One region of the Delftia sp. GW456-R20 genome, then DNA from elsewhere that is predicted to be linked to it. Evidence: riboswitches for the same ligand, from Rfam matches in the RefSeq annotation. Region 1 holds a riboswitch; each other region holds the start of a gene.

Region 1 (9,255 bases):
GACCGTGGTAGGGCCGTTGCTGCATGTGGCAGTTGCCGTGATGGGCGTTAATGATCCAACGCTGCCCGTAGCTCCCATCGGTCCTGCAGGGCCAGTTGGACCGGGCGATCCAGTGCTGCCGTTGGCCCCGGTATTGCCCGTGGCCCCGGTAACGCCCTGGATGCCTTGCGGCCCGGTGTTGCCGGTCGCTCCCGCCGTTCCCTGCAAGCCCGTGGCGCCCGTGGGGCCAGTGGCACCGGTGATGCCGGTCGCTCCTGTGGGCCCGGTCGCACCCGTGACCCCCGTGGCCCCGGTCGAACCCGTCACGCCGGTAGCCCCGGTATTGCCAGTGACCCCGGTGGCGCCGGTGATGCCTGTCGCTCCCGTAGGCCCTGTGACGCCGGTGGCCCCCGTTGCGCCGGCGCCGGTTGCGCCTGTGGGGCCGGTGGCTCCCGTGACACCGGCAGGACCCGTGGCGCCCGTGACTCCGGTGGCACCTGTCGCGCCCGTGGCTCCTGTTGCACCCACCCCGGTGCCTGCCGCGCATTGCACCAGCTGGCCGGTGGCGCCGTCATGGCAGGTCAGCTGGTTGCCGGGCGTGGTGGCGGGTAGGCCGGGCACGTAGACCTGGCCGCTGTCCTGCACCCTGAACCGCTCCTGGCCGCCCTGGTTCTTGATGACAAAGCCGCCGCCCGCCGGTGGGGTGAGCGTGATGTCGGCCGCCAGGGCGCCTGCGGCATGCAGGACCAGCAAGGAGGACAGGGCCGGGATGACCCAGGAGGAATGGAGGCTGGTGGGCTTGTTCATGGGGCGCAGTGGTGGGCGCGCGGCGGCATCCTCTGGTCCTCGGGGCTGCCTGGCAAGCACGCTGGGGTTGTGGTTTTGTTAACGATGAAACATTAATTCACAATTGCCGCCGCAGTATAGAAGCCGGCTCCATAGCGTGCCCAGTCGTTTTTCAGGGCCCTGTGGCGAATTCACATCGGCGCGCCCAGCAGGCTGCAAAAGCGCTGCATGTCCACATTGCCGCCGCTGAGGATGATGCCCACGCGCCGTCCGCGCAGCTCTTCGCCTTTCTGGCGCGCGGCGGCCAGGCCCAGGCAGCCGGTGGGCTCGACCACGAGCTTCATGCGCGTGGCCAGGAAGCCCATGGCGTCGACCAGCTCGGCATCGCTGGCGGTGAGGATGTCGGTCACGTCGCGCTGGATGATGGGGAAGGTGATGCCGCCCAGGTGCTGGGTCTGGGCGCCGTCGGCAATGGTCTTGGGGGTGTCTATGTGGACGATGCGGCCTGCGCGCAGCGACTGCTGGCCGTCGTTGCCGGCCTCGGGCTCCACGCCGTAGAGCGCGCAGTCGGGGCTGAGCGCGCGTGTGGACAGGGCGGTGCCCGACAGCAGGCCGCCGCCGCCCAGCGGCACGAAGAGGGCGTCCAGCGGGCCGGTTTCCTCGAACAGTTCCTTGGCGGCCGTGCCCTGGCCGGCCAGCACGTCGGCATGGTCGTAGGGCGGGATCAGGGTCAGGCCGTGGCGCTCGGCCAGGTCGCGGCCGATCTGCTCGCGGTCTTCGGTATAGCGGTCGTAGACCACCACCTGGCCGCCATAGCCCTTGGTGGCCGCCACCTTGGCGGCGGGCGCGTCGTGCGGCATAACGATGGTGGCGGGAATCTCCAGCAGCCGGGCTGCCAGGGCAATGGCCTGGGCGTGGTTGCCCGAGGAAAACGCCACCACGCCGGCCTTGCGCTGCGCCGGGCTGAAGCGAGACAGGGCGTTGAAGGCGCCGCGGAACTTGAAGGCGCCCATGCGCTGCAGGTTCTCGCACTTCAGGAAGACGCGGGCGCCCAGCGCATCGTCCAGCGTGCGCGAGGTGAGCACGGGCGTGCGGTGGGCATGGCCCTGGATGCGTTGGGCCGCTGCGGCCACGTCGTCGTAGGTGGGAAGGCTTGTCATCGGTACAGGAAAACAGGGGTGGATCGGGAAGGGGTGCCCGGACCTACTTGGCGTAGCTGTAGACCGTGGCGCGCGACACGCCCAGGTGGGCGGCAATGGTCTCCATGGAGCGGCGCACATCGAGCAGGCCGGCGCCCTTGAGCTCGCGGACCAGGGCGCGGCGCTCCTCGGGCTTGAGGGCGCGCGGCGTGGTCGCCAGGCGGGCCGCGAACTGGTCGATGCGGGCACGCACCGTGTCGGCGCCTGCGCCACCGCCCGTGGGGTCCAGCATTTCGCGCGCGGGGGTGTCGCCGCTGACGGCGGCAAAGCGGTTGAGCATGCCCTGGAAGCCCTGGAACATCGTCAGGTCCACATTCATGCACAGGGCGGCGATGTAGCGGCCCTCGGAGTCGCGGATGCCGATGGACGTGCTCTTGGCCTGGCGGCCATCGGCGAACTGGTTGGGGTAGTTGGCAATGACCTGCTCGTAGCTGGGGTCCAGGATGCGGGCCAGGCCCAGCTCCGTCGCGCCCTGGCCCACTTCGCGGCCCGACAGGTTGTTGTGGATGGCCAGCACCGCATGGGACGGGTCGAGCAGGTCATGCACCACCACCTCGCAGAACGGGGCAAAGGTCTGGCCCAGGCCTTCGGCGATCTGGGCCAGCTGGTCCAGAAGCTGGCGCTGTTCAGGGGTTCGTTGGGTCATATTGGACATTTTGTTTTGAATTGGACAAAATGTCAAAATCCAGACGACTTCTCTGCGCTTTCCACCATGTTCGACACCCTTGTAGACCTGCTGCAATTCCAGGGCGCGCGTTTTCGCGTGCTGGAACATCCGGCCGAAGGCCGCTCCGACCTCGTCGCCGAAATCCGGGGCACCGCCCCCGGCCAGGGCGCCAAGGCCATGCTCTGCAAGAGCCGCGATGCGGCCGCTGCGGGCGATCCCCAGCTGTTCCTGGCCGTGCTGCCCGGCGACCGCAAGCTGGACTTCAAGCGCCTGGCCCAGGCCGTGGGCGTGCGCAAGGCCACGCTGGCCTCGCCCGAGGAGGCCCAGGCCGCCACGGGCTGCGTGATGGGATCGGTGCCGCCGTTCTCCTTCAACCCGCAGGTGCGCCTGGTGGTGGACCCGGCCCTGGTAGAGCGCTTTGGCGAGATCGCCTTCAACGCGGGCCGGCTGGACCGCTCCATCGTGCTGGACTCGGCCGACTATGTGCGCATTGCCCGGCCCGCGCTGCACAGCCTGAGCGGGGAGGGCGCCGATTGACCATGGATTGACCCTGGCGCGGCGCTGCGCCCACAATCGTCGGCAACGTCCCCATCTCCTTGCCTGACCATGTCCACCCCTGCGAAGCAGCACCCTGACCGGCCCGATGCGGCCGGCTTTGTGCGTGCGGCGCTGACTGCTGCCCTGGCCCAGGTGCAGTCGCATCTGGCGGTTTTGGAGGGCGGTGGCAGCGATGCCGAGACCATCCACCAGCTGCGCGTGGCCCTGCGGCGCCTGCGCACCGTGCTGCGCGAATGCGCGGGGCTGGCGCCCGGCATGCGCGCCGAATGGGATGAACCCCTGGCCCAGGCCTTTGCGCAGCTTGGCACGCTGCGCGATGCCGATACGCTGGCCGATGTGGTGCGCCCGCTGCTGCAGGCCGCCCATGCGCCCCTGTGCGACTGGCAGGCGCCGCAGGCCGTGCAGGCGGATGCAGCCGCTGCCGTGCGCGAGCCGCCGTTCCTGCACGCGCTGGCCGAGATCCAGGCGCTGGCGCAGGCGCCGCAGGCAGAGCCATCGGCCCGTTTTGCCCACCTGTCCGCCACAGGCACGCGCAAGTACCTGGCACGGCGGCTGGCGCGCCTGCACCGCCAGGTGCTGCGCGACGGCCTGCACTTCGACCGCCTGCCGCTGGCGCAGCAGCACCGCGTGCGCAAGCGGCTCAAGCGCCTGCGCTACCTGGCGGACTTTGCACGGAAATTCGCGCCCGGAATGTGGCCCGGCAAAAAGGGCCGGCGCTTTGCCGAGGCGCTGGTGCCCGCCCAGGACGCGCTGGGCCTGCACAACGACATGGCCGTGGCGGCCGAGCATTTCCATGCCGAGGCCGCGCGCGACCCGCGCGCCTGGTTCGCGGCCGGCTACCTGCAGGCCCGCCTGGCCACCAGCGCACGCAGCAGCCGCCGCGCGCTGCGGGCGCTGGCCCGCGTGCCGGGCTTCTGGCTCTAGACAGCATCAGCGATAATCCGCCGCTGGCGCACCGCCGCAGCCCCTGGGCCGTGGCGGTGCGCTGTTGCTGAAGGTGCCCCATGCCGTTCACCGGCCAGGGGTTCAACGGGAAGCAGGTGCGCGATGCCATCGAGGTGGCCGCTCGCAATGCCTGCGCTGCCCCCGCAACGGTCAGCGGAATACAACTCCCCACGCTGGCGCGCCACCCACCGGTTGCGCGCCGCAAGCCACTGTGTCTGGACGGACATGGGAAGGCGGGGATGCCTGCTGCAGCGCGCCCACGATGCGCGCCGCAGCGTTCCGCAAGCCCGGATACCGGCCTTCTGCACTGCTTTCGGACGCCGCGGGAGTGCGCCTGTCCGGTCCGGCCCCAGCCTGCGCTGCCGTGGCCGGCTCCGGCGTGCGCGCCGTGCGGCGTGGTTCAGACGATAGGCCCCACGGGTGACTGGGGCAGTTGGATTCAACGCATGCGCTTCGCTTCTTTGGCCGCCGATTATTCCGGCCCCTTTCCCCTTCCTCCCTTCCTGCGCCCGGCCACCGCTGCGGCCGTGCTGGCCTGCTGCGCCGCAGCGGCCGGCGCCGCACAGGAACCGACGGCCGGCAAAACCGGTGCATCCGCCGACGATGCGCTGGATGCCGTCTTCGTGACCGCCACCGCGCGGCCCGAGGCGCGCAGCCGCATCGCGGGCACCACGCAGACCATCGACCGCGAGGCCATAGAGCGCTCCAGCGCGCGCTCGGTCACCGACCTGCTGGCCGAGAACGCCGTGGGCTTTCTCAGCGAATGGACGGCTGCCCAGACCTCGATGAACCTGCGCGGCGCCTCCACCGACGGCCAGGGGCGCGACTTCCGCAGCCAGGTGCTGGTGCTGGTCAATGGCCGGCGCGCGGGCACGGCCAACCTGTCCAAGCTCAGCCCCTCGGATGTGGAGCGCATCGAGATCGTGCGTGGCCCGTCCTCGGTGATCTACGGCAGCCAGGCCATGGGCGGGGTGGTCAACATCATCATGAAGACGGGGGCGACCGCGCCTGGCACGCGCGCCCAGGTCCAGGCCGGTTCATGGGACCTGTGGCGCACCGATGCGCAGACGGCCGGCGCCAATGACCGCTTCGACTGGTACTTCGGCGTGAGCGCAGGCGGGCGTGGCGACTACGAGTCGGGCGACGGCGGCACGCGCATGGAGAACACGGGCTGGAAGCGGCGCGGCGCCAGCGGCGCCCTGGGCTGGCAGCTGCATGAGCTGCACCGCGTGGAGCTGCAGCTGCGCACGGACGGCATCTACAACGCAGGCTTTCGCGGATCGGGCGCCAACATCTACAGCCGCGACAACCGCAGCAACCGCTCGCTGGACCTGACCTACGAGGGCGCACTGCCCGGCCAGCGCCTGAGCTGGACGACCCACCTCTACAGCCTGATCGATACCGATGAGTTCAACTGGGCATCGCCCGTGATCCGCTCGGGCAACAGCGCCGTGCCCGGCACGGCGCGCGACTACAACCACCGCCAGCTGGACGCCACGGGCCTGCGTTTTCATCCGCGCCTGCGTGTCAGCCAGACCAATGACCTGCTGATGGGCTTCGACTGGGAGCGCAGCAAGCTGCGCTCCGACCGCCTGCGCGTGGCCATGCCGGGCGGGCCGGCGGGCCAGGTCGCGCCCTACGACAACAACCAGACCGAGCAGGTGCACGCGCTGTACTTCGAGGACGCGCAGACCCTGTTCGACGACCGCCTCACGCTGCGTGCCGGCCTGCGCAAGACCTGGGGCACGACGCGTTTCGACGATACGCCCAACCTCGCCCTTGCCCAGGCCAGCACGCGCGACTACGACAACCACACCTGGTCGGCCGGCGCCACCTGGAAGGCCACGGACCGGCTCACGCTGCGCGCTGCCGCCTCCACGGGCTTTCGCGCGCCCACGGCCACGGAGCTGGCTTCGGACTTCACGGCCGTCGGCGGTGGCCGCACCTTCGGCAACCCCAACCTCAAGCCCGAGACCAGCCGCCAGATCGAGGTCGGCGCCGCGCTGCAGCAGCCCGGCTGGCGCGTGGATGCGGCCCTGTTCCAGAACACCATCACCGACCGCATCATCACCGTCTCGCGCGGGGCCACGACCAACACCTCGGACTACGCCAACAACGCGGCCGACATCGTGGCGCGCGGCCTGGAAATGCAGGCCGACATGGACCTGGCGCGGGCGCTGAACCTGACGGGCCACCAGCTCAAGGCCTGGGCTGGCGGCTACTACCACTTCAGCATGCGGGACAAGGGATCGCCAGCGTCGGCCAACACCGACAAGGTGCAGCGCATGTACCGCTACGAGGCCTCGGCCGGCGTGCGCTACGGCCAGGGCAGCGGGCGCCTGCAGGGCGACTGGAGCCTGCAGCTGTCCACGCTGCTGCGCGGTCCCATGTGGTACGACACGGAAGAGGCGCTGCTCATCCCGCAGGGCGAGCCCAGCAGCACCTTCATCCACCGCAAGGGTGCCTTCACCATCTGGAACCTGCGGGCCGACTACCGCGTGTCGCGCGGCGTCAAGCTGTTCGCGGCCGTCAACAACCTGTTCGACCTGAACCGCCATCCCATTTTCATCGCGCTGGACCGTGCGCCCTGCATCGCCAACCCGGCGTACCAGAACGGCGGCTGCGGAACGTCGATGGCGGGGCGCGAACTCATGGTCGGCCTGCAAGCAGAGTTTTGAGGACCACGGCATGAGGCAATCCAGCACCACGCGCCGCCAGTTGCTGCGCCAGGGCGCGGCGGCGGCCCTGGGCTGCGGCCTGCCCGCGGCCTGGGCCGACACCGTCGCTGCAGGCGGGCCGGTGGTGCTGCAGGATGCGCTGGGCCGGCGCGTGGAGATTGCCGCGCCGCCGCGGCGCATCGTCTCCATCTTTGCCTCCAATACCGAGCTGGTGGCCGCGCTGGGCCTGCTGGACCGCGTGGTGGGCGTGGAGGATTTCACGCGCTTTCCACCGGGCGTGGAGCGCATTCCCAAGGTGGGCGGGCGGCTGGGGTTCTCGGTGGACGCCGTGGTGGCGCGCCAGCCGGACCTGGTCATCGTCACGCCTGCGCGCCAGGCGGCGCACCAGCTGGTCGATCCCATGGAGCGCATCGGCGTGCCGGTGATGGTGCTGCTCAGCCGCTCGCTGGCCGAGGTGATGGACAACCTGCGCCTGGTGGCCCGCGCCACGGGCGTGCAGGCGCGCGGCCAGGCGCTGGCCACGGCGCAGGAAGCGCGGCTGCTGCGCGTGGACCGGCTGGTGGCCGGCCAGCCCCGGCCGCGCGCGCTCATGGTCACGGGCCGGCTGGGCAACGGCATGCTGCTGGCGGCCCGGCCGGGCACCTATACCGGCGAGGCCATGGTGCGCGCGGGCGCTGCGTTCGCGCTGGACGGCCTGGGCACCGTGCCCCAGGTCTCGCCCGAAGCCGTGCTGGCCGCCGATCCCGACGTGCTGCTGTTCGCGGGCACGCAGGAGGCCATGCAGGACCTGATCGGCCAGCGCGGCTGGCGCGACCTGCGTGCCGTGCGTGGCGGCCGGGCCACCACGGTGGCGCGTGCCGAGTTCCTGATTCCCGGGCCGCGCACCTTTGGCGGCGTGGAAAAGCTCTCGCGCTGGCTGCACCCTGCGGCCTGGGCCGGGGAGGCCGCATGAATTCCCTTTCACATCCACCTGCGTGGCGCCCCTGGGCCGGTGCGGTCCTGCTGCTGCTGGCCAGCCTGCTGATCGCCGCCTGCGCGGGCCACCAGTGGGCCAGCCCGGCCGACCTGCTGGCCGCGCTGGGCGGCGAAGACAGCCTGCGCAGCCGGCTGCTGCTGCAGTGGCGCGTGCCGCGCGTGCTGGCAGCCGCCCTGGTGGGCGCGCTGCTGGGCCTGTCGGGCGCCATCTTCCAGGGCGTGTTCCGCAATCCACTGGCCGAGCCCTATCTGCTGGGCGCCTCGGGCGGCGCGGCGCTGGGGGCGACTGTCGCCTTGCTGGTGCCCATGCATCTATTGTTCGGCCTGTCCCAGGCCTGGACGCTGCCCGTGCTGGCCTTTGCGGGCGCCTGGGGCTCGACCATGCTGGTGCTGGCCGTCTCGCGCGTGGCCGGTGCCACCGATGCGGCCGGCATGCTGCTGGCCGGCGTGGCGCTGGCGGCCGTGCTGGGCGCGCTGCGCTCGTTCCTGATGCTGGCGCTGTCCGATGAGACGGTGAGCCTGCAGGTGGTGCTCAGCTGGGTGCTGGGGGGCATACAGACGCCGTCCTGGAGCGGGCTGGGCCTGCTGGCCGGTGCCTCCCTGGCCTGCCTGGCCGGGGCCATGGCGCTGGCGCGCGGGCTGGACCTGCTGGGCCTGGGACAGGATGCGGCCCAGGGCTTCGGCCTGGACGTGGCGCGCTTTACGCCGCTGGCCGTGCTGGCCGGCTCGCTGGTGGTGGCCGTGGCCGTGGCCTATGGCGGGCTGGTGGCCTTCGTGGGCCTGGCTGCGCCGCACATCGCGCGCTGGATGGCGGGACCGCTGCACCGCGCGGCCCTGCCGGCGTCGGCGCTCACGGGCGCCATCATCGTCACGCTGGCCGATGCCATTGCGCGCAGCGTGCTGCCGCCGGCCGAGATCCCGCTGGGCCTGGTCACGGCCGTGGCCGGCGGGCCATTTTTCATCGTGCTGCTCGCGCGCAGGCTGAGGTCCGCATGAACGATCAAGCCATGGACGACGCCGTGCCACGCCTGCAGGCCCGGTCCCTCACGCTGCGCCACCGTGGCCGCAGCGTGCTGGACGCCGTCTCGCTGCAGCTACCCGCCTGCGGCGCCGTGGCCTTGGTGGGGGCCAATGGCGCGGGCAAGTCCAGCCTGCTGTCCCTGCTGGCGGGGCTGCAGGCGCCTGCATCCGGCAGCGTGCTGCTGGACGGGCAAGACATTGCAACCCTGCCCGTGGCCGAGCGCGCACGCCGCGTGGGCTACATGCCGCAGCGCTTTGCGCCGCACTGGGACCTGACGCTGGCCGAGCTCATGCACATGCGGCTGGCGGGCCGGGGTGATGTCGAGGCGGCCATTGCAGGCGCCGGGCTGCAGGATTTCACGCGCAGGCGCTGGTCCACGCTGTCCGGCGGCGAGCAGGCGCGTGCCCTGCTGGCCACCGTGCTGGCCACCGACCCGCCCGTGCTGCT
Region 2 (9,255 bases), on a different contig from region 1:
AGCGTCATCACCATCAACAGGGCCGCGAACAGCAGCAGGCACCAGAGGCGGGCGGCGCCCGAGCGCCTGGGCCAGCGGGAATCAGTTGGCCGCATGGCTGGGCGCCGGCATGCGGTCGGGGTGCAGGGCCTGCGCCAGGGCGCGGGTCCGCGCAATATTGCGCGGGCCGGGCGTGGCCTCGGCATAGGTCATCACGAAGAACCGCTTTTCGCGGATGGCATCGACGCCGGCCAGCTCGGGCTTGGCCAGCAGGAAGTCGATCTTGCCCTGGGCATGGGGCTGGCCGTAGTCGATGATGACGATCCACTGCGGGTTGCGCTGCACCACGTCCTCCCAGTTGCCTGCAGGCCAGTTGCTGGGAATGTCGTCGAAGATGTTGCGCCCACCCGCTTCCTCGATCATGGCCTGCGGCATGCCGTAGCGGCCCACGGTCACGGGGATGTCCTGGCCGCTGTCGTAGACGAAGACCGCAGGCCGCTGCCGCACGCCCTGCATGCGCTCGCGCAGGTCCTTGAGTTCGCGCTCCAGCCCCTGCGCCAGTTGCTCGGCATGGGCGTCGATGCGGAAGATGCGGCCCAGGTTGCGCAGGTCGGTCAGGCCGTCTTCCAGCGCTACCTGGCTGCGCGGCCCCACGCGGATGCACGATTCGGACAGCACATACGAGGCAATGCCGTGGCGCTGCAGCACCTCGGGCGTGACCTGGCCCTGGCGAAAACCGTAGCTCCAGCCTCCGAAGACGAAATCTGCCGAGGCGCCCAGGATGGCCTCCAGGTTCATCTCGCGCTCGGCCAGCCGCGGCACGCGGGCCAGCTGGGCCTGGAAGGCCGGGTCGATCTGCTTGGCCTGCGTGATACCGCTGTAGCCCACCAGCCGATCGCCCAGGCCCAGAAAGAGGAACATCTCGGTGATATTCACGTCATGGGTCACGGCGCGCAGCGGTGCGCTGGCGTAGGTCACGGGGCTGCCGCAGACATTGACGGTCACGGCCGCCTGCGGTGCGGCAGCCGGTGCCGGCAGTTCACTGGTGGTGCCGGAATCGCTGCGCGAGCAGCCGGCCAGCACCAGGGTGGCCGCCAGGGCGCCAGCGCACAGGCCGTGGAGGCTTTTGGAGCGCGCCATGGCCATCAGAACCGGATATGGGCCGCGATCTCGAAGCGGCGGCCTTGCCCGACCAGGAACTGGCTGCCGTAGCTCGATCCCACATAGACCCTGTCGGCCAGGTTGCGGCCGATCAGGCTCAGGGTGGTGCGCGGGTCCACCTGCCAGCTCAGCGCGGCGTCGGCCACGGTGTAGGCGGGCAGGTTCACGGTATTGGCGTTGTTGCCAAAGCGGTCACCCACGTAGCGCAGGCCCAGCGAGGCTTGCCAGGCGCCCACGCGGTAGTGGCCCCAGAGGTTGGCCGTGGTCTTGGCCACGTTCTGCGGACGGTTGCCTGCGCGGTTGCCGCCAGCCTCGATGAGCTTGTCGAACTGGGCGTCCACATAGGACAGGTTGCCCTCCAAGCGCAGGGCGGGCGTGGCCTGGAAGGTGGCGGTGGCTTCCGCCCCGCGTGAGGACTGGCTGCCGCCCTGGATGGAGACGGCTGGGCGGTCCGGGTCGCGCGTGATGATGTCGTCCTTCTTGATGTCAAACACGGCCAGCGTCCATTCGCCGCGCCCGCCAGCCACCTGCTGCTTGATGCCGATCTCGGCCTGGCGGCCCTTGCTCAGCTTGTAAGCCGTGTTGGCCAGGTTCAGCGAGACCAGGCTGTTGACGGGATCGTGTCCCGAGCTGATCTGCCCATAGACATGGGTGTTGCGGGCCAGCTCATAGGTCAAACCCAGGCGCCAGGAGGTAGCGGCCAGCGTCTTGTCGAAGTCCGTGCCGCCCACCAGCGAGTGGCTGGCAAAGTCGTAGACATCGCGGCGCAGGCCGGCCATGGCCAGCCAGCGGTTGCTGATGCGCCAGGCATCTTCCAGGTACAGGGCATGCTGGGTCACGCCGGTTTCTGTCTTGGCGGCGGTGAGATCCGGGCTGGCCCAGCTGCCATGCACGGGGTCCCAGGCCGAGACCGTGGACGAGCCGCCATAGGGCGAATTGTTGGACAGCCGCAGGTTGATGCGCGCGGCCTCCCAGCCCATGGCGATCTTGTGCGAGCCCCGGTCCACGTTCAGGCCCAGGCGGTTGCCGGTCTGCTCCAGGTCGTGCAGGATTTCCAGGTAGTCGGAGCGGCCCACGGTCCAGGTGGCGGGGTTGAGCGCGTAGGCCTCGATGTTGCGCCAGTGGCGGTCGGACTTCACGTGGTACAGCTCGTTGCGCACCGTCAGCCAGTCATTGGCCTTCCATTGCACCTTGGCGCGCAGGCGCTCGTCGGCATAGCGCAGCACGCTGTCTTCGGCGTTGTAGTTGCGGTCGCGCAGCGACTCCACCACCTTGCCGTCCAGGCCCGGCGTGCCCCAGTAGCGGCTGGGCTTTTGCACGCTGCGGTCGGCAATCAGGTCGATCTGCAGGTCGCTCGTGGGCTCCAAGCGCAGCGTGCTCATGAACTTGCCGTTGCGCGACTGGTCCAGATCGCGCTCGCCTGCGCTGCGCGCGGTGTAGCTGTCGATGCGGTAGCTGGCATAGGCGCCCAGGGCGCCGGTCACGCCCAGGCCCAGGCGCAGCGTGTCGTCCGTGCCCGCGCCCAGCAGCACCTCGGCCGAGCTGGTGCGGCTGGGCTGCTTGCGGATGGCGTTGACCGTGGCGCCCATGGTGCCGCTGCCATACATCAGCGAGGCCGGTCCACGCAGCACGTCGATGCGCTCGTAGCCCCAGCTGTCACCCGGATAGGCCGTGGTGCCGGCGGCCACGCCCAGCACCATGCCGTCTTCGGCCACGCCCACGGAATTGACACCCGCAAAGCCACGGCTGCTGAAGGCCAGGCCGCCGTTGCCCGGCGTGCTGCTGGCCGTCAGGCCCACGGTGCGCGTGACGGCGTCCACCAGGGCGTAGTCGCCACGCTCCTGCATCTGCTCGGCAGAGACGCCGTCCACGCTGGCCGGCACTTCCTGGTTGGAGACGCCGGTATGGCTGGCAGAGCGCGCAGGCTGGGCCAGTTGCTGGCCGATGCGTTCGGCCTGGCCGGTGACCTGGACCTCGGGCAGGGCGGTTGATGGGGGCGTTGGCGTTGGCGTGGGCGTTTGGGTTTGAGCCTGCGCCGGCAGGCAGATGAAGGCGCAGGCCAGGGCCAGCGGGCTCAGCCGCACGGAAAGGGACTGGGCAGCGCGAGCGCTGGAAACCCTGGAAAAGGAAGAATGCATTTCGAACATCGGTCTTCGACCGTCTGATGCGAAAGCAAGGCACTGCCACCTCTCCAGCCAGCGTGGGAGGAAGGGGCGCAGGACGTTGCCATCCGCACCCCGCAGACAGTCAAGAAAACGCCTGCACAGCAGGCGCGAAACGCAGCAGGCCGGTCTCCGGGCTCACAAGCGGCGCAAGGAAAGGCCTTCCGCCCAGCGCCCCGTCTTCCCAATCCACCCGCGAAAAGCTGCATGTTGCAGACCACGCCATGAACCAGTGACAGCCTGTCATCGCCCCTCCGCAGGGTTGCGGAGACTGGCGGGACAGGCATGGAGCGCCTTGACTTGTTTACCGTTGCGGGGGCAGCCAAGGCCTGTGCCGGCAGCGCAAAAAGCATTTGCTGGCAGTCACCTTGTTCCCGTTTCATCCCCATGGCTGGCATGTGGACACCTGTTGCACGGATGCCTTTGCAGGCGCGGCATTATAGCCAGCGGTCCGTTTGCAGAGCCTTGGGCGCCTGGGGCACGTCGGGCAAAAGCAGCTCCAGACCCAGCCACTCGCCACGGTGAACGCGGCTGATGGCATGCCGCAGGTGCACGCGGTAAAAGCCCGCCGCACCGCGCACCGGGCGCGGCCCCGTGGCGATGATGGCCGCATCCCCCAGGCCCAGCGGCAGCACCATGGGGCGCGATTGCATGCGCGGGCGCTGCTCGGTCATCACGAATTCGCCGCCCTCGAAATCCTGGCCCGGCCGGGACAGCAGCAGCACCAGCTGCAGCGGAAACACCGCCGCACCTTCGCTGTATGACCGCAGCGGGGCATGGCCTGCTTGCGGCACGCGCAGCAGATGTGGCTGTGGCTGTGGCTGCGGCTGCGTTTGGCCTGCTTTCCCGCCCGGACGCATTAAATCCTCGAAGCAGCCTGGCAACTCAGGCTGCATGCCCATGTGTTCGCGCCAGCGGTTGGCCAGGGCCAGCAGATGCCCGTACAGCACCGGGCGCCATGCCTGAACGCAGGGCGGCAGGCCAGACGCGGCTGCCGCCTCGCGGGCCAAGGCGCGGCTTTCATCCGCAGTCAGCAGCTGCGGCAGCAGGGCATGGCCTTCGGCATCGAGCTCAGCGGCAATCCGCACCCAATCCAGGCGGGCGAAGCGATCCTGGCTGTTGAGCCTACCCATTTCAGACTGTCCGACCATTCAGCCCGCCTTGCGAAAAGTGAGATTGATGCGCCGCCCGCCCAGCAGCGGGTGAGGCTGGTCCTTGAGCGGCAACACGCCGTGGTGGCGCAGCCGATCCACGCCGCCCCAGACCACCACGTCGCCATGCTGCAGCGGCACCCTGGCCGTCCTGTCCGCCCGCGCCAGTCCTCCAAACAGAAAAGTGGCCGGCATGCCCAGGGACACCGAGACAATGGGCGCGCCCAGGTCGCGCTCATCGCGGTCCTGGTGCAGGGAAAGCCGAGTGCCGGGCAGGTACTGGTTGATGAGGCAGGCATCGGGCACAAAGCCATCGAACCCCGCCACAGCGGCCGCCTCGCCCGCCAGCCGGACAAACACGGCCGGCATGGCCGGCCAGGGCTGGCCGCTGAGTGGGTCGATGGCGCTGTAGCGGTAGCCGCGCCTGTCGCTGGTCCAGCCCAGCGCGCCGCAGTTGGTCATGGCCACCGACATGGTGAAGCCACCCGGCGTGACCAGATGGCGCAGCGGCGCCCGCGCCGCAATGCCTTCGACCGCCTCCAGCAACTGCGCGGCATGGGGCAGGGCATGGCCGCGCAGCACCACGGATTGGGGGCCTATGGATTCGGCCCCGGTGGGATGTTCATCGGCGAAAAGATCCAGCGTGCTCATGCCGGCCATCCATCAAAGTGCGTCATGAAAGATCAGCCCCACGGTATGGCGATGGCCGCTGTGGATGCGGCTGACCCCATGGCGCATGGCCACGCGGCGGTAGCCGGTGCGCCGCCCGGGCACGGGCCGGTGGCGCACGGCAAGGACCAGCGCATCGCCCTGATCCAGTGCCATCACATCGGCCCGCTGCCGGTCGCCATCTGCCTGGGTGGTGACGAACTCGCCACCCGTGAAGTCCCGCCCGGGCCGCGACAGCAGCAGCACTACCTGCAGCGGAAACACATGCTCTCCATAGACGTCCTGGTGCAGGCAGTTGTAGTCGCCCGCACCGTATTGAAGGATGAGCGGCGTGGGCCGCAACTGGCCCTGCGCGTGGCAGCGCGCCAGGAAGTCCTGCAGCCGGTCCGGATAGCGCACTTCCAGCCCCATGCGCTGGTTCCAGAGATTGGCCACCGGCGCCAGGCGCAGATACAGCTGCTCGCGCAGGCGCTGCAGCAGCGGTGGCAAGGGGTAGTCGAAATATTGGTACTCGCCGCGCCCGAAACCGTGGCGTGCCATGACGATGCGGGAGCGAAAGCCGTCCTCCCTTGCGTAAAGAGCGGCCAGGTCGCGGCACTGCTGCGCATCCAGCAGGCCGGGCAGGCGCGCGCAGCCTTGCTCATCGAGCTGGTGCTCCATCTGCGTCCAGTGGCAGGGCGGGGCGGATTCGCAAGCTTCGTTGTCGAAAAGACCGAGGTTGTGCATGGCGGGCGGAGTTGGCGGTATAGGCGCGGTTGGCAATATGGGCGCTGTGGGCAATTGCCGCAGTCTAGGGCGCCGCCGCAGCGCCTGCATCCCGCTTCTTGCAGTGGACAGAATGTCAACCGGTGGAAGCGCCTGCCAGCCGCCTGCTGGACAGGCCTGGGAGGGCCGGCTGGCGGCTGCAATTGAACAATCGAGGCATTCCTGCAAACGCCTCAGGCCCGCCATGTCCAGCAACGTCCATCACCTCTATCTTTTCTTCGATACGCCCCTGCAGCTGCGCCGCGTGCAACTGATCTGCCAGTACCTGGCCCGGCAGTCCTGGGAGCAGGCCGAGCGCTGGATCCATGAGCTGGACCCCGCTCTGGACCGGTCCGCGCTGTGGGATGACGACTGGGCCAATGCCAGCGCCCTGGGCCATCCCCAGCACCTGGAACTGGGCTTTGACACCCGCACCACGGCCGGCATGCCCTGGCGATTGCTGGAGACGCTGTTCCAGCACGGGCTGCAGGCGGCGGTGCTGCATGTCTTCTACGACCAGGTGGGCGAGAGCGAGCGCTACCACTTCGATGCCGGCCGATGGGTCAGCCACCACGCCTGGCTGTCCCGTTACCCGGAGCGCCAGGTGCTGGTCGATACGAATGGCGAGGTCTATCCGCAGCCCGGCCAGGAAGAGGGCGCCGACGGCACCGCCCTCACCAATCCGGCCCAGCCCATGACCATCACCCGGCTGCGCGAGCGGGACCAGGAGCGTGACCGCCAGGCCCAGGAATCCGTGCAGGCCCTGCTGGACACCCTGGCCAGCCTGCGCAAGAGCGGCGTATCGCCCGTGCAGGGCATCGTGGGGCTGTTCATGCTGCGGGCCGGCTTTCGCGGGCTGTGCGAGGCCGTGGCCTTCACCGTCATTGCGGCCCTGGCCTTCAGAGGCAAGGGACTGTGGCTCTGGCTGGCTTTGGGATTGGTGCTGGCGGTGGTGCTGCCTCTGTACCGCATGGCCGGCGCGCGGCGGGAGTTTGCGGGGCAGGGTGGCGGCGATGCCGCATCCTGAGACAATCCGCGCTCGGCAAAATGAAACAAATTGCACAACACCAGCTGAATCCCAGGAGAGGGTGAACAGGATGAGGATACGGACCATGGCCCCGGCAGGACGGATCTGCGCCAGCAGGCGCTGTTTTCCTGAGCGGAGCCGTCGCTGATGCAGCCCACCGCCATTGAACAGGGTGCTGCCGTGGCACCAGGCGTTCACGAGGATTTCGGCCATTTGCTGGGGCTGTACATGCGCCGCATCCGCGCCAGCGCCTCGGGCGTGGCCACCGAGATCGGGCTGAGCCGGGAAGCCGTCAACAACTGGAGGAATGGGGTTTCCCTGCCCAATCCGCGCTCGCGCGACCGGCTGGCCGCCTGTGCCCAGTACCTGCGCCTGACGGAGGCGGAGACCAATCGCCTGTTCTCCGCCGCTGGCTTTGCCACGGAGTTTCCGCTGCAGGCCGCCGCCGCCGGCGCCCAGCCTTTTGCAGGCTTCATGGACCGGCTTTTCGCCCAGCTGGCCCAGGCCAGGCCCTATGCCATCACCATGCTGCTGTCGCCCGCGCACTGGGGGCAGCCCCCGTTTCGCCAGGAACTGCTGCTGCGCGCCCGCGCCCAGTATGGCGCCGAGGCGGTGTTGCACATCCAGCCGCCCTACAGCGTGAGCACGGCTGCGGCCGACTACTTTGCGGCCCTGGGCCGGCAATGCGGGCTGGGCGAAGTGGGCTCGGACTACGAATTCGAGGCCCTGCTGGAAAAGCGCCTGCTGGCCGGCGGCCGGCTGTTTTGCCTGGTCAGCCGCTTCGAGCAGGGCACGGCGCAGCTGCGCGAGACACTGGCCGGCATTCTGCGCAGCCTCAGCGAAATGCACAGCGGCCGCCTGCACTTGCTGCTGTGCGGCAGCGAGGCCCTGGCCGACCTCAAGTACCGCAGCGGTGACCTGTCGCTGCTCAACATCGGCCAGGTGGCCCACTGGCCCGATCCCACGCTGGAAGACCTGGCCCTGATGGCGCGCCAGCGCTGGCCCGGCACGGCCTGGCCGGCCGAGGTCATCGAGGCATTGCAGGCGCTGACGGGCGGGCATCCCGCGCTTTTCGAGGAAGCGCTGCAATGGCTGGTGGAGCAGGGCGTGGGCGTCGCTTCCGTGCACTCGCCCCTGCTGCGCGCCCATCTGGTGGCCAGCGCGCGCCTGTGGCAGACCTTGCTGCCCCTGGCGCAGGAACCTGCCACGCGCGAGCAACTGCGCGGGCTGGTGGATGCGGCATCGCTGGGCCGTGCACGCCCCTATCTGCAGGATGCCGTGCTGCGGCGCCTGTTCTGGGGCAATCTGCTGCAGGTGCGCGGAGCAGGTGAGGGCGCCCATCTGCACTGGCGCTGCGACATTGCCCGCGAAGCCGCCGTGGCGGTGCTGCAGGCATGAGCGGCCTGGGCCGGCTTGTGCAACTGCCCAGATCCTGGTGGCGTGCCGCGCTGCTCGCCTTGGTCACGCTGTTCATCGGCACGGCCATCCTGCTGCCCCGCTACAACCCCGTCACCCGCAGCAGCCTGCAGGGCGCGGAAAGCTCGGGCCGGGTCTGGAACGAAATCATCCTGTGGCGCCTGGCCCTGATGGACTATGTGCGCCAGCATGAAAGCTGGCCGCAGGACCTGGCCAGCGTGGCGCCGGACATTGCCGAACCACGCGTGCGCATGAGCTCGCCCAGTCCATTCGTGCTGCAGGCGGACGTGGCGCGCGACAGCCAGATGGGCGTGCTCGCCGGAACCCAGGTCCTGCTGCAACTGGACAGGCAACGCTGGGACTGGAGCTGCCAGGGCGGCCTGCCTCCGACTCCGCCGCGCTACCTGCCGCTGAACTGCAGCCCCTCGCCGGGCCAGCCCGAGCATGAACCCTTTGGATGGCTGCGCAGCGTCATCTGGACCAGCGCACTGGTCTTTGGCTGCCTGGCCCTGCTGTGGATGGTGCGCCATCCGCTGATAGGCCCGGCACAGCTCAAGCCCGAGCGCCTGCGCCGCAAGCCCTACCAGCATCTGCCCCAGCTGGACCGGTTGCTGCGGCTCACCGGCCGCCGTTCCGCCGTCCTGCGCGCTGCAGGCATACGCCCGCCGGACTGGCAGCGGGCCCTGCGCCTTGCCGGCGCAAGCCCAGGCGCCCGCGTGCGGGCCCTGGCCGAACGCCTGTCCGCCGTCTGCAAACCGGCGCAAGGCGAGTGGCCCGTGCCCGGCGACATGTTCGAGTGGACGCTGCCGCCCGAGCTGCCCATCGCCCTGGGCCGCTGCCTGGTCTATGCGCCCCCAGCGGAGCTGGAAGAGGGCGAACTCGTGCGCCAGCTGCGCCTGCTGCAAACCGGCGGCGATGTGGTGCTCATCGTGAGCCCGCACCATCC
Region 3 (9,255 bases), on a different contig from region 1:
ATCTGGAGGCCGACGCGGCCCGGCTGGAGCGCTGGCTGGTCGGCCATGCCTGTGAGCTCGGCATGGCCAAGGTGGACCCGCGCACCCTGCGCGCCGATGCCCAGAAATACGGCGGCCTGCTGACCCTGGCCGCGCGCGATGTGCTGGCCACCTGGCTGGCCAACCTGGAGCGCAGCCGCTGAACCTGCGGCGCCGCCCATTCACCCGTTTCCCCCACGCCGGAGCCGCCGCTGAGCGGCCTCGGAATCTCTGTTCCCGAAAAAAAGGAGAGTTGAAGATGGTTGTCGTACTGTTCGAACTGCAGGCCTTGCCCGGCCAGAACCAGACCTATGTGGACCTGGTCAACAAGCTCACCCCCATGCTCAAGCCCATGGAGGGGTTCATCTCCGTGGAATGCTTCCAGAGCACGCTCAACCCCGAGAAAGTCATGTCCGTCACCACCTGGCGCGATGAGGAAGCCGTCGTCCAGTGGCGCAACGTGGAAGCCCACCTCAGCGCCCAGCGCGCCGGCCGTGACAAGATCTTCAAGGACTATCGCGTGCGCGTCACCCAGGTGCTGCGCGACTATGGTCTGAACGACCGCGCGCAGGCGCCTGCGGACAGCATCATGGGCAAGGCAGGCAGCTGCCCGGTCAGCCACGCCTGAGCGCTGGCGGTGCCGCAAACGCCCGGCTGGTCCCCCTGCCGGAGCGCGATGCACGCCCTCGAAAGATGCCGGCAGTGACTACGCTGCCGGCGCCAGGCCGGAAAAAAAGCCCACTGAATGCTCAGAGGGCTTTTTTTCGGAAGGCACAGATTCCTTCGCATCGGAACTCCACCGCACCGCAAGGCATCCTGCGTGCCGCCGTGTGCAGCGTTTTCAGTTGCGAGCTGCCGCTGCCGCCATTTCGGCAAGAAACGGACCTTGGGCCGCTTCGGGTTTGCTTTCGATGAGGAAGTCTTCGCGATCCTGGTCCTTGATCCAGTTCGGAGGCTTGCCCCGGCCTGTCCACGTCGCTCCCGTGGCCGGATCGCGATACTTCGCCGGCGCACTGGTTTTTTCAGGGATGTAGGGGAACACTTGCTGTTGGGTGAACCCGAAATCGGTCACCAGCTTCTGGACCTTGGACAGGGCAGCGTCGGCCGCCGAGGTGCGGGCCTTGGCAATTTCCATGTCCAGCGCGGCCTTGGCCGCAAGGAGTTCTTTGAGGGACTGTGTCATTGGTGTCGTGAAATTTTGAAGCCAGATTATGGGGCTGATCGGGCAGCCGCGTGGTGTCCGGATCATGCAGGCCGATGAAAGGAAGGCCGCCCGCCTGAACCTGCTGCCGAGCCGGGTGACCACAGGCCCGGGCAGGAAAGCCGGTCTTGCCCTCATCTGTGGTCGCGCGTACTACCCCGCACGGCCGCAGCGATCACGCCAGATGGAATATCCCGCGTTACACCGGCCTGGCAAGGCAGCCCTAAGCTTCCAAGCTGCGAACGAATTCGCTCCCCACCTCGACTCCTAGAAGAGAGTCCACGGCCGCCACCCGCTTCAGCGCTTCGTCGGCGCTGAAGCGATTTCCCTCCAGCACGGCCAATGCATCGTTGTGCAGGGCATAGGCCAAGTGCGCTGCGATCCGTACGCTTGGATCTGCGTCCACGTTGCTTCCCAGATATCCGCTCAGGAGAAGACGGATCTCGCACACGGCTTTCGCCAGGATTTTCTCCTCAGTCAGCTGTTTCATCACGCCCCTTTGCCTTATCGCCCCCACAACTGCCTCCATCGCCTCAATCTGCGCATTGATAAAGGCAAGCAGCTCATTGGAATCGACAACCTCCATGGGATTGCTGGGGTAAGCGCCAATCAGCAAGCTTGAGATGAGTCCCCATTGTTCTCGCACGCGGTTCAGTTGGTTGAACTCATCTTCCGACATCTGAAAGTACAACATGGCGACTCCTTAGCGAAATGGCTTGGAGCCGGGCGCGGAGAAAGGGTAAGAAGCGATGTACAGATCAGAGAGCTGTGGCGCAGTGGAAATTGAGATGGGGAAGGGCCTTGAAACGCCCGCAAAGAAAATAGCCATAAGGCCTCCAAGCATTTTTCCAACACTGCTTTCGGGAGCGGCTTACCGGCTAGCAAGAAGTGTGTTCAGCACTTTGCGCGAGATGATACTCCAGGCCTATGGCAGACTGCCCTGGTTCAGTTCTTCCTTGAACCGATCGCCGGCCGGCTTGGCGCTCAAGGCTTATCTCCGTCACTCACCGAGGATTTCTCATGATCATCACCACCACCCCCCAGATCGAAGGCCGCCGAATCACCCGCTACTGCGGCGTGGTCGCGGGCGAGGCGATTTTGGGCGCCAATGTGTTCAAGGATTTGTTTGCCGGGCTGCGCGACATCGTGGGCGGGCGGTCAACCACCTATGAGCGCGAGTTGCAGAGGGCGCGCGAGATTGCGCTCAAGGAGCTGGAGGAACGCGCCCAGGAATTGGGCGCGAATGCCGTGGTGGGGGTGGACCTGGATTACGAAGTGCTGGGCCAGGGCAACGGCATGTTGATGGTGTCTGCCAGCGGCACGGCCGTGGTGCTGGAGTAGGCAGGGCCATCAGCCAAGCAGACCAAGCAGGTCAATCAGGCAAGGGAAGTCAACGCGGCGCTGCGCCCCGCATCTCAAGGCATCGGGCCAGCGCCCGCGCTGCCTCGCCCAGGCGCGGGCCGGGTCGGGAGACCACGTCCGTCTCGACCAGGTCCAGCGCGCAGATGCGGCCCGAGCGCACGGCGGGCATGCGGCTCCAGCCGGGGCGGGTGGCAAAGCTGGCCGATGGCGTCTGTGGCGTGTGGATGATGAGTTCGGGCTGCTGGCGCAGCACGTATTCGGGCGTGATGCGGGGGAAGGGCCCCAGGTTCTGCGGCAGCACATTGCGCGCGCCCAGGCGCTGCAGAAGCTGGCCTATGAAGGAGGCCGGCCCCGCCGCATAAGGCGTGGCGTCCACCTCGAAATACACCTTCCGCCCGGCGGGCGTGAGCGCCGCCAGCGCCTTGGCCTGCTGGTCCACCTCGGCCTGCATGCGCGCCAGCAGGGCGTTGGCGCGCTGCACCTGCAGTAACTCGTCGAGCTTGTGCAGCACCTGCTCCAGCTGCGCCATGTCGTTGGCGTCCAGCGCCAGCACAGGAATGCCGAAGCGCTCCAGCTGTGCGATGACGGGTGCGGAATACGCCATCAGCACCACGTCGGGCCTGAGCCGCACGGTGGCCTCGACCAGCGGGGCAAAGGTGTGGCCCAGCTTGGGCAGGGCGGCCACGCGGGCCGGGTGGTTGGAGAACTCGTCCACGCCCACGATGCGCTCGCAGGCGTCCAGCGCGCACAGCGATTCGGTCAGCGAGGGCAGCAGCGAGACGATGCGCTGCGGCACCCGCTCCAGGCGCACCTGCCGCCCGCGCATGTCGGTGACGGTGTAGGCGGTGGTTGCCCCGCCCGTTCCCCCATCCGCCGCCTTTTGCGCAAAGGCGTTGCCCGTGCCGCCTGCGCAGGCCAGGGCGGCGGTCAGCAGCAGGATGCGGGGCGCGCGCGAAAGCAGGCGCAGAAGCAGGTGCAGAAGCAGATGCATGGGGTCAGGGCAGAGGTGTCCAGCGCACGCTGACGAACACGGTGCGGCCTGCGTTGGCATAGCCGCGCGTGGGGGCGTAGTCGCGGTCGGCGATGTTGTTGACACGGGCCAGCAGCGTCCATTGCCTGGTCAGCTGGCGCTGGGCGTAGAGGTTGACCACGCCGTATCCCCCCAGCTTGAAGGTGTTCGCCTCGTCTGCGTAGCGGCCGCTGTACAGCTGCGCTTCGCCGCCCAGCGTCCAGCCGGCCGCCTGGGTGTCGGCGTTGAGCTTGAGCATGCGCTTGGAGCGGTAGGGCAGCAGCTTGCCGGTCTCCAGGTTCTCGGGGTTCATGAAGTCCAGCGAGGCGCCCAGGTTGGCGCTGCCCATGCGCGTGCTGCCCGCCAGCGTCAGGCCGGTGATTTCCACGCTCTGCCAGTTGCGGTAGCAGTTGCAGGGAAGGGCGCTGTTCCAGTCGTAGGTGATGAGGTTCTTGAACTTGTTGCGGTAGACCACGGCCGAGAGGCGGTTGGCACCGGCCGCATAGTGCAGGCCCGTTTCCACGTTGGTGCTGCTTTCGGGCTTGAGGTCGGCCGCCGCCTGGCCCGTGAAGCGCTCGTACAGCGTGGGGGTTCTAAAGGCCGTGCCGGCCGATGCCACCCAGCGCCAGCGCTCGTCGATCTGCAGGCCGTAGCCCAGGCCGCCCGTGGTCTTGTTCTGCTGGTCGCGCACCTGGTCGTGGCGCAGGTTGGCGTCGAACTGGTGGCGCCCCTCCGTCAGGCGCCAGCCGGCCGACAGGGAGTTCTGCACGCGCCGGCTGTCGGTGTTCTGCGTCCAGGCGTATTGCGTGTCCAGCTTGTCCTCGCGGCGCTCCAGGTCGATGTTGAAACGGTGCTGGCCCAGCGTGAACAGGTTCTGCAGCAGGTAGTTGGTGGAGCGGCCCTTGGCGCTTTCGGGCGACTGGGTGTGGCGGTCGCTTTGGCTGTCGGTATGGGAGATCTGGACCACGCTCTTGTAGATGGCGTTCCAGCCGGCCTGCCAGCGCAGGCTGCCGGTGGTGTTCTTGACCACGTCGTAGTCGTCGAAAGGCGGCGGGCTCTGGTCGTAGTGGGTGCGCAGGCGGCTGTGCAGCAGGCTGGCATCGATCTGGTGGATGCCCGTTTTGTAGCCCGCGTTCAGGCCCAGCGAGGTGTTGCTGTAGCCATCCTTGTCCGGGTTGGGCGAGAAGGTGTTGCCGGGGTAGACGTCGAAGCCGTCACTGCGCTCGTCCGCCAGGTTCAGCCCATAGGTGAAGCCGTTGGCACCGCCCTGAAATCCCGTGGCCAGCTTGCTGGTGCCCTGGTTGCCTATGCCGGCCTCGGCATAGGCGCGGGTCTGGCCGTCCGCCCGCTTGGTGAAAATCTGGATCACGCCGCCCAATGCGTCTGAGCCATAGATGGCGGCGGCCGGGCCGCGCAGCACTTCGATGCGCTCGATCTGCGCCAGCGGCAGGGTGGACCAGACCGCGCCGCCCTGCAGCTCCTGCGAGCTGTAGCGCACGCCGTCGATGAACACGGCAGTGTGCTGGTTGCTGGTGCCGCGCAGGTAGACCGAGGTGACCTGGCCCGGCCCGCCATTGCGGTTGATCTGCACGCCCGGCACCTGCACCAGCAGGTCGGCCACGCCCGTGGCGCCGCTGCGGGCAATGGTCTCGGCGTCGATCACGGTCATGTCGGCCGTGACGGTGCGCAGGGACTGCTCGCTGCGCGAGGCGGTGACGACCACCGTATCGAGCTGGGAGGTCTGTGCGCGCTGCGCCTGTTGTGCCTGTTGTGCCTGTTGTACCTGCGCTTGGGCCTGGCAGGCCAGCAGCGAGGCCGCAGCCAGGGCGGACAACGTGCGCAGTACGGGGAACGCCGAGGGCGAACGAAGAGCGGCGCCAGGGGCGCGCGCGAGGGCGAGGGTGTGCATGGATGCGAGCCAGTTGCGCGCCAGCGACCCCGCCGGCACGGAAACCACAAAGACCGGCTGCGCTGCATGCGCGGCCGGCCGCCTGTTGGCCGGTATCCAGACTGGTGACGCACTCGCCAAGGCCTTCCCGGGCTGTACGCCCAGTGGCACGGGTTTGGCGGGGGCCGGTGCCATGCACGCGGCGTTTCACTCACTGTTGCGGGGGCAGTACATGCGGGCGGCTTTATCTGGCCGCCCCATGTTTCCCGTTTAACCGCAGCCCCTGGGGCTGCTGGCACCAACGGCGGCGATTGTACGGCGGGGCGTTCAGTACCGATGTAAAGCTTGCTTGACATGCCCGCGGGTGGCATTGCACAATGTCAAGCATCCTTTACACATTGCGAGAGATTTCCATGAATCAAACAACCGTCACCAACCGCCGCTACCAGAAGGAGCTGGGATTTGCGCTGCTGCTCTACATGGCGCTGCTTGTGGGGGCGCTTTTGCTCAGCGCCGACATGCAGGCCGGGGCCCTGCGCACAGCGCTGCTGCTGAGCCCCATGCTGGCGTTTGCGCTGGCCGTGCGGGCCATCGTGCGCCTGGTGCGCGATACCGACGAGTTCCTGCGCAAGTCCATGCTGGAGCAGCTGGCGATTGCGGCGGCGGGCACGGCCGGCATCACCTTCACCTACGGATTCCTGGAAATGGCAGGTTTTCCCAAGCTCAGCATGTTCATGGTGTGGCCCTTGATGGGTGCGCTCTGGGTGGCTGCCTCGGTGGCCCACTGGCTGCGCAGCCGATGAGCCGCTTCGCCAAGGTGGCCCACCGATGAAAAATGACCCCCACGCTACCCTTGCTTTTCATCTTGGGGCGGCCCTGCGATGAAAAACACCATCCGTGAACTGCGCGCCGAGCGCGGCTGGAGCCAGGCTGCGCTGGCGGACCTGCTGGGCGTGTCGCGCCAGACCGTCAATGCCATAGAGACGGGCCGCTACGACCCCAGCCTGCCGCTGGCATTCGCCATTGCCCGGGTGTTCGAGACCCGGATCGAGGCGATCTTCCAGGAGGGTTGAGCGCAGCGCTCAGGCCACGATCATGACCAGCAGCACCAGGCCCAGCAGGGCCAGGTAGGCCTTGGCATGCAGGGCATCGGGAATGCGGCCGATCAGCGGTGCCGCCAGCCTGATGCCCGTCCACGATCCAGCCGTCAGCAGCGCAAAGGCCTGCAGGTCCACATAGCCCACATGCCAGGGGCCCAGCCCCGCGCCCTGCGATGCCAGCATGTAGGCGGCGGTGCCCGCCACGGCCATGGGCAGGGACAGCGGGCTGGCCATGGCCGTGGCGGCCGCCATGCTGGCGCCGCGCCGGCGCATCAGCGGCACGGTCATCACGCTGCCGCCCACACCCAGGAAGGCCGCGATCGCACCAATGGCCAGGCCCGCCGTGGCGGCGGCCTGCCGGCCCATGGGCTCCATGCCGGCGGCGGTGCCGTGCACGAAGCCTGGGCGCAGCAGCGCGTCGGCGATGGTCAGGGCCAGGTAGGCGATGAAGGCCCAGCGCACCCATTCCCCGCTGATCCAGGTGGCGGCCGCCGCGCCCGCCACGGCACCGGCCGCGATGAAGCCAGCCAGTGGCCACACCTGATCCCACGGCAGGGCGCCCGCGCGGTGCTGGCGCAGCGTGGCCATGGAGGCGCCAAAAATCATCACGCAGGTGGAGGTGGCCACGGCAATGTGCATGGCAGCCTGGCCAATGGCGGAGTCCGCGCCGTGGATGGAGGTCAGCAGCGCATAAAGCAGCGGAACGGCCACGAAGCCGCCGCCAAAGCCGAAGAGCACGGTGGTCACGCCGGCAAGCACACCGAAAGCCAGCAGCAGGAGAGGGAACACAGACAGTCCTTTGGAAAAAACGAGCAAGGACTGAACCTTAGGATGCCGCGGTTTGGCCTGCTTTCGCGGATAGGTCAATAATCCTCGAATTCCTGCCAAAGCCTGTTGGCTGTTTTCCGGACATTCCCATGCTCAACATCCCGCTGCATTCCGTGGACGCCGTGGCGCGCGATGTGCTGGCTATTGGCACCGACTACACGCCTGGCACGCTGCTGCCCACGCACAGCCACCGGCGTGCCCAGTTTCTCTACGGAATGAGCGGGCTGATGGAAGTGGAAACCGACGACGGCGCCTGGACCATCCCGCCCTACAGCGGCGTGTGGATTCCGGCCAGCAAGCCGCACAGCGTGCGCATGCAGGGCGTGAGCACGCGCAGCCTGTACATCGAACCGGCTGCTGCGCCTCGCCCGGGTGTGCACTGCGAGGCCCTGGTCGTCACCCCGCTGCTGCACCAGCTGCTGCTGTCCTGCGCCGACCTGCCGGCGCTGTACGATGAAGCGGGCCGCGACGGCGCCCTGGTCACGCTGGTGCTGCACGAGCTGGCCTCGGCCTGCAGCCTGCCGCTGTTCGCGCCCATTCCCCGCGACGAAAAGCTGGCCGCCCTGTGCAAGCAGTTCCTGGCCCAGCCCAGCATCCGCGCCACGCCGCAGGACTGGGCACAGGCGCTGAACAAGAGCCTGCGCACCTTCAGCCGGTTTTTCCAGCAGCACACAGGCATGGCCTTTGGCGCCTGGCGCCAGCAGGCCTGCCTGCTGGCGGCGGTGTCGCGGCTGTCTGCGGGCGCATCGGTCACGCAGGTGGCGCTGGACCTGGGCTATGACAGCCCCAGCGCGTTTTCCACCATGTTCCGCAAGGCATTGGGGCGGGTGCCTTCGGAGTTGGTGAGCCGGGTCTAGGCGGGAACGCTGGCCTGGGCAGCCGCTTCCCGTGTCATGGCCCAGAACACCAGGGCCGCCAGGCTGAACGCCGCCCCCGCCACGCAGACGCCGTGCCAGCCAAACCGCGCGTAGGCGTTGGTGGCAATCAGCGCCCCCAGCCCGCTGCCCACGGCATAGAACAGCATGTACAGGCCCACCAGCCGGCTGTGCGCCTGCGGGTTGCTGCGAAAGATCAGGCTCTGGTTGGTCACATGCAGGGCCTGGCCGCCCAGGTCCAGCAGCACGATGCCGGCAACCAGCGCCCACAGCGACTGCTCCAGCAGCGCAATCGGTACCCAGGCCAGCAGCAGGATCACCAGCGCGCCCAGGCTGGTGCGCTGCGCGAAACCCTGGTCGGCCCAGTGGCCGGCACGGGCTGCTGCCAGTGCGCCCACCACGCCCGCCAGGCCAAAGGCGCCGATGGCCGTGAGCGACAGGCTGTAGGGCGGTGCGCTCAGCGGCAGAACCAGGGCGCTCCAGAAGATATTGAAGGTGGCAAACATCAGCAGGGCCAGCATGCCGCGTGTGCGCAGCATGCGGTCCTGGCGCAGCAGCTGGAGCATGGAGGCGAGCAGCTGCGTGTAGCTGGGTGCATGCAAGGGCACCGCCAGCCGGGGCAGCTGCCGCCACAGGAGCCAGGCCAGGGCCAGCATCAACAGGGCCGAGCAGGCATAGACGCCACGCCAGCCAGCCAGGTCACCCACGGCGCCGGCAAACACGCGCGCCAAAAGCAGGCCGATGAAAACCCCGCCCTGGGCCGCGCCCACCACGCGCCCGCGCTCATGCGCCTGGCTGGCGCTGGCCGCATAGGCGATCAGCCCCTGCGTCATGGCCGTGCCCAGCAGGCCCACGGCCAGCATGCCTGCCAGCAGCAGAACGGCCGAACGCGCGGTGCTGACGGCCGCCAGGGCCAGCACCAGGCCCAGCAACTGCAAAAGCATGAGCCGCCGCCGCTCCAGCCGGTCGCCCAG

Evidence for each region. Region 1 has a riboswitch for cobalamin ahead of A4F85_RS27380 (TonB-dependent receptor). Riboswitches for the same ligand answer to the same signal wherever they lie in the genome.
Region 2: linked by a shared signal. The riboswitch ahead of A4F85_RS07010 (TonB-dependent receptor) and the one ahead of A4F85_RS27380 (TonB-dependent receptor) in region 1 are both predicted to bind cobalamin.
Region 3: linked by a shared signal. The riboswitch ahead of A4F85_RS07340 (TonB-dependent receptor domain-containing protein) and the one ahead of A4F85_RS27380 (TonB-dependent receptor) in region 1 are both predicted to bind cobalamin.

Annotation. Positions count from the first base shown of each region.
Region 1 covers NZ_LWCN01000005.1:777,579-786,833, reverse strand. Annotated here, with positions in the region: gene A4F85_RS31290 (collagen-like protein) at 1-786, opposite strand, end outside; gene A4F85_RS27400 (threo-3-hydroxy-L-aspartate ammonia-lyase) at 957-1,925, opposite strand; gene A4F85_RS27395 (helix-turn-helix transcriptional regulator) at 1,969-2,610, opposite strand; gene A4F85_RS27390 (YbaK/prolyl-tRNA synthetase associated domain-containing protein) at 2,677-3,168, shown strand; gene A4F85_RS27385 (CHAD domain-containing protein) at 3,238-4,113, shown strand; cobalamin riboswitch at 4,168-4,451, shown strand; gene A4F85_RS27380 (TonB-dependent receptor) at 4,581-6,812, shown strand; gene A4F85_RS27375 (ABC transporter substrate-binding protein) at 6,823-7,764, shown strand; gene A4F85_RS27370 (FecCD family ABC transporter permease) at 7,761-8,783, shown strand; gene A4F85_RS27365 (ABC transporter ATP-binding protein) at 8,780-9,255, shown strand, end outside.
Region 2 covers NZ_LWCN01000004.1:297,868-307,122, reverse strand. Annotated here, with positions in the region: gene A4F85_RS07020 (FecCD family ABC transporter permease) at 1-95, opposite strand, end outside; gene A4F85_RS07015 (ABC transporter substrate-binding protein) at 82-1,125, opposite strand; gene A4F85_RS07010 (TonB-dependent receptor) at 1,125-3,287, opposite strand; cobalamin riboswitch at 3,409-3,727, opposite strand; gene A4F85_RS07005 (2OG-Fe(II) oxygenase) at 3,740-4,435, opposite strand; gene alkB (DNA oxidative demethylase AlkB) at 4,454-5,104, opposite strand; gene A4F85_RS06995 (2OG-Fe(II) oxygenase) at 5,117-5,848, opposite strand; gene A4F85_RS06990 (hypothetical protein) at 6,072-6,893, shown strand; gene A4F85_RS06985 (hypothetical protein) at 7,041-8,291, shown strand; gene A4F85_RS06980 (AAA family ATPase) at 8,288-9,255, shown strand, end outside.
Region 3 covers NZ_LWCN01000004.1:384,035-393,289, reverse strand. Annotated here, with positions in the region: gene A4F85_RS07375 (glutamine amidotransferase) at 1-182, shown strand, start outside; gene A4F85_RS07370 (antibiotic biosynthesis monooxygenase family protein) at 278-646, shown strand; gene A4F85_RS07365 (H-NS histone family protein) at 860-1,201, opposite strand; gene A4F85_RS31050 (hypothetical protein) at 1,443-1,913, opposite strand; gene A4F85_RS07350 (heavy metal-binding domain-containing protein) at 2,240-2,560, shown strand; gene A4F85_RS07345 (ABC transporter substrate-binding protein) at 2,610-3,560, opposite strand; gene A4F85_RS07340 (TonB-dependent receptor domain-containing protein) at 3,577-5,499, opposite strand; cobalamin riboswitch at 5,570-5,795, opposite strand; gene A4F85_RS07335 (hypothetical protein) at 5,892-6,281, shown strand; gene A4F85_RS07330 (helix-turn-helix transcriptional regulator) at 6,360-6,551, shown strand; gene A4F85_RS07325 (sulfite exporter TauE/SafE family protein) at 6,561-7,367, opposite strand; gene A4F85_RS07320 (AraC family transcriptional regulator) at 7,496-8,263, shown strand; gene A4F85_RS07315 (MFS transporter) at 8,260-9,255, opposite strand, start outside.